2 regions of the Halopseudomonas litoralis genome follow, and region 2 is predicted to be linked to the other one. Evidence: riboswitches for the same ligand, from Rfam matches in the RefSeq annotation. Region 2 holds a riboswitch; the other holds the start of a gene.

Region 1 (6,243 bases), 560 kb from region 2:
TCAACTGTTTGGCCTGGGCCTCACGGTCGCGACGCGCAGCTTCCTCCTGGCGTTGCAGGTTCAACTGGCGATCGCGTTCGGCTTTCTCATTACGCGCCTTTTCTACCGCAGCGGCGGTGTCATGCACCTTGTCCGGGGTGTTTTTGGCGGCTTTCTTCTTGGCACGCTGGGCCTGCTTGAGTTTCTTTTCATCAACCAGTCCGGATTTGAGCAACTGGGCTTGCAGTGAATTGACCATGCTGTGGAACTACCTGTTACGCGGCTGAAAATGTGTCGTGCATTCTAGCACCATCAGTCCTGTTGCTTCTCCCGCCTTTCCTGTGCTTCCAGTTCCGCCTGCCGTTCCTTGATACGCTCCATCTGCTCATCGCCGATGGGCATTTTGTTGGCGGTCTTGCGCAACATATACAGGCCGCCGATGACAGTTGCGAGAATGATGATGATAAAAAACCAGCCGATGCCGGACATGTTCGTACTCCTTGCGTAGAGAACCTGTATCCACAGGATGGTTAATGTATCCGGGTATGGCAAATAAAGAGACAGGCAAGTGAGGGCGGGGAGTGGAGCAGGTTTAGTGTACAGCTGAGGCTTGACTTAATCTGACGAAAGCTTAGAATGCGCGCCTGCTTCGATGATGGGTACGTCAGTATCGATTGTTGATCAGATGCGCAGTGGTAGTTCAGTTGGTTAGAATACCGGCCTGTCACGCCGGGGGTCGCGGGTTCGAGTCCCGTCCACTGCGCCATATCCCAAAGCCTTTGACCAGTTGCTGGTCGAAGGCTTTTTTGTTTCTGCTGTCTTGGCCGCGGAGCCCTTCCAGCAGGCGGCACCCCTCACGGGCAAGCCCGTTCCCCACAAAACCCCGGCGTAGGAGAAGCTCAGTTGCCGGGATACTCGGCGACAACTTCGATCTCACCCTTTTTGGTCAAGCCCACGACCTGATAAGGATCCTGGCGGTCACCATATTCCATGCCGGGCGAGCCCATGGGCATGCCGGGAACGGCTAAGCCCAGCAGGTCGGGGCGTGCTTGCAGGGCTATGACCTGATCAGCCGGCACGTGGCCTTCGATGAATTGGCCGTTGATCACAGCGGTATGACAGGAGCCCAGGCGCGGGGGGACGCCCAGCTCCTGTTTCACGGTTGCCATGTTGGTTTCGACATGGTCATTGACCTCGAAACCATTGCTTTCCATATGCTTGATCCAGTCCTTGCAGCAGCCGCAATTGGCGTCACGGTGGACGTCAATGGTCAGACTGTCTGCGGCCTGGGCAAAGCCGCCCAGCAGCAGGGCGCTCAACGCGACAAGGCGTAATTTCGCAGGCATGATAATCCCCTTGTATTGGTATTACTGGCAGCCGCCGCAGCAGGTGGTGTGGCCATCATGAACCGGTTTTGCAGCGCTGGCCTCTGTTGCTGGGTAACCAGCCTCATCGAGGGCATTGATCAATGCCTGGCTGTCGGCCTGGCCGCTGACCTTGACGCTGGCCTTGTCGAGATTGACTTCGACATTGTTGACGCCAGCCACGGCGTTCAGTGCCTCGGTGACGTGCTTGACGCAGGAGCTGCAGGTCATTTTCTCTACATTCAATTCGATGAAGCTCATGTCGGGTACTCCCTGGATGTTTGAACTGGGCACAGTTTCAACCTTGACATCGTGGCAGAGTCAAGCACCGTTCAGTGTTCTTTACTTCCCTGGGCAAACCCCATAATCTTGCGCCTGCTTCAGGTACCTGTCAGGCGTCGTCCGGCAGGTGAAACTGGGAAGCCGGTGCGTCTGTTACTGACCATTCCGGCGCTGCCCCCGCAACGGTAAGTAAGTGCGAGCCCCCATGGCAGCTATATCCTGGCGCCGGTTAATCCTCCACTCACAAGCCCGGAGACCGGCCTGTCGCATGTCACAGCAGTGCGGCGGGCTCTGCGGGTGTAGCTTTTTCATGTTATGTCTGAAACCGCTCCGCCAATGCTGTTCGCCGACTGCATAAGTAGCCATGCCGTACGGGTGAGTAGGACGACGGAGCACAAATGAACACCAGATATGCCTTCCCGGTATCGGCCCTGACGGCCACTGCCTGCTTTTCCCATGTTGAATTCCCTTTCCCGACTCGCCCGCTGCCAGGCGTTCTGACCACAGCTGCGGCCTCGGTTCAATCATGATCGAACGTGCCTTCTCTGCGACTGAACGGGATGCGGTCTACCGCGTGATTCGTGAGCGCCGGGATATGCGGCATTTCTCTGGTGGCACGGTTGAGCCGGAGCTACTGGGGCGCTTGTTGCAGGCAGCCCATCAGGCCCCGAATGTCGGGCTGATGCAGCCTTGGCGTTTCATCCGTATTCAGGATGCCGACCTGCGCGAACAGATTGCCCAGTTGGTTGAACAGGAGCGCCGGCGGACTGCCGAGGTGCTGGGTGAACGTAAGGCACAATTTCTCGAACTCAAGGTTGAAGGCATACGCGAGTGTGCCGAGTTGCTGGTCGCCGCATTGCCGGATGGCCGGGAGCGTCATGTGTTCGGGCGCCGCACGCTGCCGGAAATGGATCTGGCGTCCCTGGCCTGTGCAATCCAGAACCTGTGGTTGGCCGCCCGGGCGGAAGGGTTGGGGATGGGTTGGGTCTCGCTGTTTGATCCGCAGGCCCTCGGCGAGCTGCTCCGGTTACCGAGCGACGCCCGCGCTGTTGCCGTTCTTTGCCTGGGGCCGGTACATGCTTTCTATGAACGACCGATGCTGGTTGAAGAGGGCTGGGCAACTGAACGTCCGCTGAGTGAACTGCTGTTTACCAATCACTGGGGCGAGAGCTGATGCTCCGGCGCCAGATCTTGGCTTGTCCAATGCCTATAAACTACTAAAGATTTACGGGATAACTGATTGATTGAATTGATATTAGGTGGGGCGCGATCAGGCAAGAGCCGACTCGCGGAAAGCCTCGCGCTGGACTCGGGACTGGCGGTTACCTACATCGCCACCAGCCAGCCGCTGGATGAGGAAATGCGGCTGCGCATCGCCCATCACCGCCAGCGTCGACCCGCTCACTGGCAGTTGGTCGAAGAGCCGCTGGCCCTGGCCCAGGTGCTGCGCGAGCAGGCGGAGCCGGAGCGCTGTCTGCTGGTGGATTGTCTGACGCTGTGGCTGACCAACCTGTTGTTACATGAGGATGCCGAACGTCTGCAGCGGGAGCGCCAAGCACTATTGGATGTGCTCGATGAGTTGCCGGGGCGGGTGATTCTGGTCAGCAATGAAACCGGCATGGGTGTGGTGCCGCTGGGCGAACTGAGTCGCCGCTATGTGGATGAGGCCGGCTGGCTTCATCAGGCACTGGCGAGGTGCAGTGACCGCGTACAGTTCTGTGTCGCCGGATTGCCGATGCTGCTCAAGGGCGCCAAGGACAGTACGGGGACAGACGATTTGAAATTATCGGGGAATCTATGAACACAGATTGGTGGCGCAATTCGGTGGCGCAGATGCATGGCGTGTCGCTGGAGCAGGCCAGGCAGCGTCAGACCCAGTTGACCAAACCGCAGGGTGCATTGGGCCGACTGGAACAGCTGGCGGTACGGCTGGCCGGCTGGCAGGGCAGTGCCAGGCCACAGATGGACCGGGTATGGATCAGTGTATTCGCTGGTGACCATGGGGTGGCCGTGGAGGGCGTATCGACGGTGCCGCCGGCGGTCACCGGACAGATGCTGCGCAATTTCGCCGCCGGTGGCGCGGCGATCAGCGTCATGGCCCGACAGCTCGACGCGACCCTGGATCTGCGTGATCTTGGTCTGGCGGTACCGATCGAGCCGCTGCCCGGTGTGCATCATCTGGATCTGGCACCGGGCAGCGCCAATCTGCTGCACGAGCCGGCAATGAGTGAGGAGCTGTGCCGACTGGCGCTGCGGGCGGGTCGTCAGGCGGTACTGGATGCGGTGGAGCAGGGCGCGCAACTGTTCATTGCCGGGGAAATGGGCATCGGCAACACCACGCCAGCCTGCGCCATGGCCAGCCTCTTGCTGGATCAGCCGGCGGCGGCGCTGGTCGGGCCGGGCACTGGCCTGGACGCCGAAGGACTGCGCCACAAGACGCGGGTCATCGAGGCGGCGCTGCAGTTGCATCGGCCGCACTGCCAGACGGCGCTGGATGTGCTGAGTCGTCTTGGTGGGCTGGAAATCGCCGCTATCACCGGCGCCTACCTGGCAGCGGCGCAGTGCGGCATCCCGGCGCTGGTGGATGGTTATATCTGTTCCACCGCGGCGTTGTGCGCAATCCGACTGAACCCGGCCTGTCGCGAATGGATGCTGTTTGGTCATCGCGGCGCTGAGCCCGGTCATGCGCCCGTGCTCTCGGCCTTGCGGGCTGAGCCCTTGCTGGAACTGGACATGCGCCTGGGTGAAGGGACAGGAGCTGCGGCTGCGGTACCGCTGCTGCGTATGGCCTGTGCTCTGCACAATGAGATGGCGACCTTTGCCGAGGCGGCGGTGACAGCAGAGCCCGTCACATGCTGACGCTGGATCTGCTGCGCCATGGTGAAACCGAACTCGGCGGCGGGTTCCGCGGCAGCCTGGATGACCTGCTGACCCCGCTGGGCTGGCAGCAGATGCGCGAAGCGACGGTGCAGCCGGAGAAGTGGGATGCCATCGTCAGCTCGCCGTTACGCCGATGTGCCGATTTCGCCTTTGAACTGGCGCAGCAGTGTCGGGCGCCGCTGGTGGTTCTGGATGATCTCCGCGAGCTGCATTTCGGTGAATGGGAAGGGCACCATGCCAGCGAGCTGATGGTCGATCATGCTGATGATCTGGGACGTTTCTGGTCCGATCCTTATGGCTTTACGCCGCCGGGTGGCGAGCAGCTGGCGTTGTTCGAGCAACGCGTGCTGCGCGTGATCGAGGAGCTGTACCAGCGTCGCGCCGGTGAGCACCTGCTGGTGGTCACCCATGGCGGGGTGATGCGTCTGCTGCTGGCCCGGGCCCGCCGTCTGGCGCGCGAGGGGCTGCTGCAGGTGGAAGTTGGCCATGGCCAGCGACTGCGTATCCAGGTTAAGAGTGCCGGGAGGCTGAGCGAATGCCTTTATTGATCGCGTTGCAGTTTCTGACTCGCTTGCCGATCCGTTTGGTGAGAGTACCCTGCGCCGAGGAAAACGGTCGTTCGCTGCTCTGGTATCCCTTGGTGGGGTTGCTGCTCGGGGTGGCTCTGCTGCTGGCTCAATGGCTGCTGGGGGGCATATCGCCACTGCTTCAGGCTGCGCTGTTGCTGGCGCTATGGGTATGGTTCAGCGGCGGGCTGCATCTGGACGGGCTGGCTGATACCGCTGATTCCTGGGTCGGTGGCTATGGTGATCGTGAACGCACTCTGGCGATCATGAAAGACCCGACCTGCGGGCCGATTGGTGTCATCAGTCTGGTATTGCTGCTGTTGCTGAAATTCGGCGCCCTGGTGGCGCTGCTGCAGGCTGGGCAGTGGGGCGCCCTGCTGCTGGCGCCCTGGCTGGGACGCTGGGTGCTGCCGCTGCTGCTCTACAGCACACCCTATGTGCGGCCCGGTGGTCTCGGTCAGCCGCTGGTTGAACATATGCCGCGCCGCAGTCTGCCGATGTTGTTGCTGGTGCATGGGCTGGCGATGCTGCTGTTCGGTTGGGTAGGCGTGTTGGCACTGATCATCGCGCTGGTTGTATTGCTGATTGTTCGTCATTACCTGTGTGAGCGACTGGGCGGTACCACCGGGGATACCGCTGGTGCGCTGGTCGAATTGGTTGAGGTGTCTGTGCTGGTGGGCTGTGCTGTGCTCTGAACTTTTACCGCTCCGCTACATCAGACTGTAATGCAGGGATCATAAGATGATGTGTGTCAACGTCACTCCTGCAACAGGAAACGGAGAAAACAAGATGAACGAATACGAAGAAGAAATACTGGAACAGCGTGCTCAGGATTGGGATTACGAAGTGGAAGATGCCCAGGAAATGTAAGGTGCGAGCTTGTGTGTGAGATTGCATCCTGGGCCGAGTAGCCTTGGCCCAGGGAGTGAGCATGTGTGCGGTTGAGGGTTTGAAACCATCAGCCACAACGAACCTTTCAATTCAACAGCATTCCAGGCCCGCCCTGGTCGTTCGGTAACACGGCTTCCCGGCTCTGCCGGCGATACTGCCCCGGCGTCATGTCTGTCCAGCGTTTGAATGCCCGCTGAAACGCAGCAGGCGATGAAAACCCCAACAGAAACGACACTTCCCCCAAGGCCATTTCCGTATCGCGGATATAGGTCACTGCCAGC
Region 2 (6,243 bases):
TCGCCGCGCCTATATTGCCCAGACCGATGATACCCAGCGTCTTGCCATGCACATCGCAGCCGAAATGATCCTGTCCCAGAGCCGCCCGCCAGTTGCCCGCGCGCAACCAGCCGTCCAGTTCGACGATCCGTCGCGCCGCGGTCAGCATCAACGTCATCGCCAGGTCGGCGGTGGTTTCGGTCAAGACATCCGGGGTATTGGTGAGCAGGATGCCGCGCTCGTTCAGATAGTCCAGATCGTAGTTGTCGTAGCCCACCGAGATGCTCGATACCACCTCAAGATCGGTCGCGGCCGCAAGCTGAGTGCGACCCAGCTGCCAGCCGGCACCAATCAAACCATGTACCGGACCCGCTGCCAGAGCATCCGGCAGCTCGGCGGCGGAAGCCAGCTGCACGACGTTGAAATGCTTTGCCAACCGCTCGACCAGGTCCGGGGCCAGACGGTTGAATACCACTACATTCTTTTTCATCGGCATGCGCCCCTGTTGAATACGGAAACCCGAGTATAACCGCTGCATTTCCCCATACTGATCTGAAAACCTGCTGCGCCAGAGGTGTCAGTCTGATTTGGTCTGACAGCGCACCTGCTGCTGGCATTCCAGCGGACTGAACATGTCATCACTGCGATAGGTAACGTATTCTAGCCGCTCCACCGGCAGCGACAGTCCATCAGGCACCGGCAATTGCGCCAGGCGCCGACGCAGGTCCTCGGCGCTGATCGACTGTCGATACAGCCCCAGAGTAATGTGCGGCACATAGGCGGCCTGGCGAATCTCGGTGCAGCTGGCGGCCAGCGTCTCGCGCCAGCGGGGCAGGTGTCCCTGCGGGTCTCCCACCGCCAGAAAGGCCGCACTGGAGAAACTGTCCAGCGCCCCTATCCGCAGATCGCACGGCGGCAGGCTCAGCCTGTCGAGATCAGCCAGCTGGCGCTGCAGTTGGGCAGGGGTAAAGTCGTCATTGTGTATCACGGCCTCCTCTTCGAAACCACAGACAAACAGCGTGATATGTGGCTGGCGCCGGGAAGGGTGCAACAAATCCGCCAAAGATGCCGTGACCCGATCAATGTAGTCGAGTATGGCCGGGCAGTTGATGGGGATCATCCAGATGGCATAACGGCTGCGGCCACAATGCCACTCAGAATAGTCGCGCAACTGGACAACGGTGGTCTCGGTAAAAGACGTGTCGGTATCGGATAGCAGCATGATCGGCAGGCGGCCAGGTGATGGCGAGGTGCTGCAGTATGCCTTTTGCCGCGGCTTTGTTCCAGCCGATGGCGGCGCCGCGCCAGCATCGCACTTGTGTTTCCCAAGTCAGGGGCATACCATTCGCCGCGCTATTCATGCAGGTGTGCCTGACATCAGGCATGAAACGGAAAGCCGGTGCGTTCCCGACTCAATCGAGAGAACAATCCCGGCACTGCCCCCGCAACGGTAATCGACCCCGATCAGCAGATCGGCGTTCGCTCAGAACCACTGTGCCACGGCATGGGAAGGTGAGCGAATGGGCGTCGAGAGTCCGGAGACCGGCCCACATGAAATATCGACTGGTGTTGCGGAGGGCATCACCGTCAAGTGCCGTGCCGGTTTTCTATTATTCCTCCCGTCCGCACTTGCTTACCTGCCCTCCTCGAAAGTCTCCGACCTTTTGAGGATTCAAAATGAAATTTTCCCGTCTTGCCCTTAGCATCGCCCTGGCTCCGAGCCTGGCACTGGCTGAGCAGCCTGTTTCCCATGAGCAGGCATTGAAATTGTCAGACACCCTTATTACTGCCAACCGCGACGTGGAACAGCGCAGCGACAGCAGCGCCGCCAGTACGGTGTTTACCCGGGCGGATATCGAGCGTTTGCAACCCTCGACCGTAGCCGACCTGCTAAAGCGTGTACCCGGTATGCAAATTGGTCAGTCTGGTGGTCGTGGCAGTGTTTCCGGTATCTATTTACGCGGTACCAAGACCGCACAGACGCTGGTTCTGATTGATGGTCAGCGTTTTAACGGCGCTGATAGCGGTGCTGCTGCACTAGAGTTTCTCAGCATCGATCAGATCGAACGTATTGAGGTGTCCAAAGGTGCCAATTCGGCCACTTACGGAGCAGATGCCATTGGTGGTGTTATTCAAGTTTTCACCCGCCGAGCCGACGGCGAGGGCGAGGGCCTGCGCCCCCGCGCTCGACTGGCCTACGGCAGTCGCGGCAGCTGGGAACGCAGCTTAGGGTTGTCGGGAGGCAATGCGGATACGCGTTTCAGCCTGAATGCCAGCTCAGAAGACACCAATGGCATCAATCGCACCGATGTCAAACAAGGCCCTGATGCCGATCATGATGCTTATCGCAACAATTCCATTAGTTTCAACCTGAATCACCGCTTCAGTGAACAGGTAGAGGCCGGATTAAGTCTACTGGATCAACGCGGAGAGACTGAATACGATCTGGGCTACCTTGGCAGCTACCCATATGATGAATTTGAACTGAAAAGCTATTCATCATTCATCAAAGCACAGCTCAATGATAACTGGAGCAGTCAACTGGAGCTGGGCCACAGTGAAAGACGGCGTTTCTTCCGTGCCGATGATTCCTCCCTGCACGATTCACTCAGCAGCTACCGCAATTCCATACATTGGCTTAACAATTTGCGCCTGTCCGAACAGCATAGCGTGACAGCGGGGGCTGAATGGTATGAGGATACGCTGCATAGCAACGCAGACTACAACGAAGATAGCCGGTGGAATCAGGCAGCCTATATTCAACATGCTTATCAGGGTCAACATGTCTCTACCGAACTGGGGCTGCGGCACGATAAGAACCAGCAGTTTGGCAGTGAGAACACCTGGCATGGGGCGTTAACCGTACCGCTCAACACAGCCAATCAACTGATACTTTCCTACAGTGAAGGCTTCAGAGCACCCACCTTTGTAGACCTCTACTATCCAGATTTTTGTGACCCTACTTACGGTTGCTCTCCCCAGGCCAACCCTGATCTCCAGCCTGAGCATTCAAAGAGTTACGAGCTGCAATGGCGGAGCCAACTGGGGAATAACGCCCATCTGGAAGCATCCCTCTACCGCACAGATATCAAAGACGCCATCGTTCTTGATTCATTCTGGATCCCACAGAATATCGCTACCGTTCGTATCAACGGCTTTGAAGCATCCCTGAATCACCACTTCATGGGCTGGCAAAGCGCAATTGGCCTGAGCATTATTGATCCGCGCGATCGTGATACGGGCAAAACCTTGAGCCGCCGCGCCAAACGCACACTGAGCTTGGATATTGATCGCCAGGTAGGCCAATACTCCTTTGGAGCAAGCTGGTTGGCGAGCAGCCATTCCTTTAGCGATGAGAATAACACTCAAAAGATGTCAGGCTACGGCGTCCTCGGTATTCGTACCAGTTGGCAAGCAACCTCTGATGTTTTATTGGGCCTGAAGGTCGACAATTTACTGGACAAGCAGTACAGTCATGCTCAGGTGGCGGATTTTTCTACCTTTCCTGCCCAGCAGAGAAACTATATGGAAGAAGGCCGTACTGGCTGGATATCTGTCACTTGGACACCTCATTTCTAACCGCGCTTATGCAGCTTTCCCGCCGCCCGCCACCAGTTGATCCCCTCCCTCCCTCCGTGCTCCAGGGTAAAAGGTGGCTGCACCGGGGACTGCTGTGCCTGGCCACAGCATTCTTTCTCGGCGGCCTTCCAGCAATGGCACTGGCCACCGAGCCACCCCAGCGCATCGTCTCCCTTGATTTGTGCATGGATTGGGCCTTGGCCCACCATGCCGATCCGGCCCGTGTGGCCGCCCTCTCCCCCTTGCATCTGCGCTATCCCATCCACTGGATCAACGGCCACTGGCCGACCCACGACGGCTCGCTGGAACAGATAGTGCGCCTGCAACCCGACCTGGTACTGGCCGGCCAATACAGCGCGTTGTTGCTCCGCGAACGTCTGCGTACCCTGGGTTATCCGGTGCAGGTGCTGCCGCTGCCCGCCACCCTGAAACAGGTGGAATCCTACGAGCGGCGCCTGCTCGAATTGATGGGTCGCAATCCGGAGCTGGCACAGCCGGCACCCGCGCTCAGCACACCACAGCCCGGCGCCAAACGCCTGCTGCTACTCGGTTCCAATGGCATAGGCACCGGGCGCGACACCTTCGAGCACCAGATCATCGAGCAGGCCGGCTGGCGCGACTACCTGACCGATTCCGGGCATATGCAACTGGACCTGGAGCAGATCGCTGCCGACCCGCCGGATGCCATCCTGTTTGCCGCGCCGGAGCATCAGGCGCTGGCCAACCGCTTTGCCGAGCACCCGGTGCTGCGCCGCAGCATTCCCGCCGATGGCTGGCTGAGCACCGACTACTGGCGCTGGCAATGTCCCGGCCCCTGGACCTGGGATCTGATAAGGCAACTCAACCAATGGCTCGACTGATCACCCCTGCTCTGTTGGCCCTGCTGCTGGTCACCACCCTGGCCTCGCTGGCAGTCGGCTCAACGTCTGTGGCGGTGCTGCCCGGGCTGTTCGACTTTCTCATCGGCCAGAACAGTCTGAACGCCATCGTCATCGGCGAAATCCGTTTGCCACGTACGCTGATTGCACTGGCAGTAGGCGCGGCATTAGGGCTCAGCGGCGCGGCTCTGCAAGGCCTGCTGCGCAACCCACTGGCCGAACCCAGCCTGACCGGAGCCAGCCAGGGCGCGGCGCTCGGGGCGGCCAGCGTATTCTACTTCGGCTTGTTCCCCAGCCTCGGCGCAGCGGCACCGGGCGTGGCTGGGTTGATCGGCGCAGCAATGGCGCTGATCCTGATGCTGGCCCTGGCCGGCTCGGCCCGCTCGCATATGGTAATCATGGCCGGTCTGGCCATCTCCACTCTCGCTGGCGCCGCCCTGGCCACCGTCCTGAACTTCGCGCCCAACCCCTATGCCATGCAGGAGCTGGTGTTCTGGTTGCTCGGCTCGGTGGCCGAGCGTGGCTTGGAGCATCTGTGGCTACTGCTGCCGGCACTGCTGATCGGCGGCGCGCTGATTTTCAGTCAGCAACGGTTACTAAGAGGCCTGAGTCTGGGCGACCAAGTGGCCCGCAGCATGGGGCTGAACTATCGCAGCGGCAGCCTGATGATAGTGCTGGGCGCGGCGATACTCGTTGGCGCCTCGGTCGCCGTAGCGGGTAGCATTGGGTTTGTCGGCCTGCTGGTACCGCATCTGCTGCGCCCACTGGTACGCCATCGTCCGGAACGACTATTGATACCGGCGGCACTGGCCGGCGCCATTCTGGTCTGTGGGGCGGATATTGGGGTGCGCCTGCTGCCGCCCGGTCGCGAACTCAAGCTCGGGGTACTGACCTCTCTGCTCGGCGCACCTTTGTTTATCTGGCTGGTATGGAAGGAGCGCAAACGGTGGATCTGATCAGTATCCATGATCTGAGCGTCGGCCAGCGCTTGGTCAATGTCAGTTTGAACCTGCGGCCCGGTGAGATGCTCGGCGTCATTGGTGCCAACGGTGCCGGCAAGTCCACCCTGTTGCATTGTCTGGCCGGCATTCAGGCCTACCGGGGCGAGATCCGCTTGGCCGATACGCCGCTCGATACCATTCCCGAGCGCCAGCGGGCACAACAACTGGGCTTTCTGCCGCAGAGCAGCCACAGCGCCTGGGCCTTGTCGGTACGCGATGTGATCGCCCTCGGACGACTTCCCTGGGGCGATACGGACGCCAAGGCCATAGCCCAGGCTGCCGCGGCTGCCCAGATCGAGGATTGGCTTGAGCGCCAGGTCGACCAACTCTCGGGCGGCCAGCAGGCCCGCGTGTGGCTGGCCCGGGTGCTGGCCGGGCAACCCAGAGTACTGCTGGCCGACGAGCCTGTGGCCAGCCTCGATCTATTCCAGCAACAGAATGTGCTGCGTCTACTGCGCCGCTATGCCCACAGCGGGCGCGGGGTAATGCTGTCGATCCACGACCTGTCGCTGGCGGCGCGTTATTGCGACCGCCTGGCTCTGCTCCATGAAGGACAGCTGCTCGCGTTGGGTGCGCCCGCCGAGGTATTGACCGGGCCCCATCTGCAGCAGGCATTTCAGGTCGATGCTCATATCGATCTGGACAGCGATCCACCCATCATCATCCCGAGGTAAGTACCATGGCCTTCAAGTTCGGCAAGAATTTTGACGAAATGTGCTATCCCTTCATGTACGAAAGCGCATCGCTGTGCGACTTCGAGATCATCACCGATGAGCTGTGCGGCCATATCGGCGCGATCATCTCCC

What was found. Region 2 has a riboswitch for cobalamin ahead of BLU11_RS02840 (TonB-dependent receptor domain-containing protein). Riboswitches for the same ligand answer to the same signal wherever they lie in the genome.
Region 1: linked by a shared signal. The riboswitch ahead of bluB (5,6-dimethylbenzimidazole synthase) and the one ahead of BLU11_RS02840 (TonB-dependent receptor domain-containing protein) in region 2 are both predicted to bind cobalamin.

What each region holds. Positions count from the first base shown of each region.
Region 1 covers NZ_LT629748.1:1,122,241-1,128,483, forward strand. The annotation lists gene BLU11_RS05540 (DUF2058 domain-containing protein) at 1-238, opposite strand, end outside; gene BLU11_RS05545 (DUF2897 family protein) at 292-468, opposite strand; tRNA gene BLU11_RS05550 (tRNA-Asp) at 669-745, shown strand; gene BLU11_RS05555 (DUF411 domain-containing protein) at 879-1,325, opposite strand; gene BLU11_RS05560 (heavy-metal-associated domain-containing protein) at 1,347-1,604, opposite strand; cobalamin riboswitch at 1,709-1,904, shown strand; gene bluB (5,6-dimethylbenzimidazole synthase) at 2,152-2,799, shown strand; gene cobU (bifunctional adenosylcobinamide kinase/adenosylcobinamide-phosphate guanylyltransferase) at 2,866-3,426, shown strand; gene cobT (nicotinate-nucleotide--dimethylbenzimidazole phosphoribosyltransferase) at 3,423-4,484, shown strand; gene BLU11_RS05580 (histidine phosphatase family protein) at 4,478-5,053, shown strand; gene BLU11_RS05585 (adenosylcobinamide-GDP ribazoletransferase) at 5,041-5,766, shown strand; gene BLU11_RS19670 (hypothetical protein) at 5,813-5,941, shown strand; gene BLU11_RS05590 (AraC family transcriptional regulator) at 6,048-6,243, opposite strand, start outside.
Region 2 covers NZ_LT629748.1:562,588-568,830, reverse strand. The annotation lists gene BLU11_RS02850 (2-hydroxyacid dehydrogenase) at 1-469, opposite strand, end outside; gene BLU11_RS02845 (2'-5' RNA ligase family protein) at 557-1,201, opposite strand; cobalamin riboswitch at 1,326-1,544, shown strand; gene BLU11_RS02840 (TonB-dependent receptor domain-containing protein) at 1,657-3,558, shown strand; gene BLU11_RS02835 (ABC transporter substrate-binding protein) at 3,693-4,418, shown strand; gene BLU11_RS02830 (FecCD family ABC transporter permease) at 4,406-5,392, shown strand; gene BLU11_RS02825 (ABC transporter ATP-binding protein) at 5,383-6,111, shown strand; gene BLU11_RS02820 (ATP:cob(I)alamin adenosyltransferase) at 6,117-6,243, shown strand, end outside.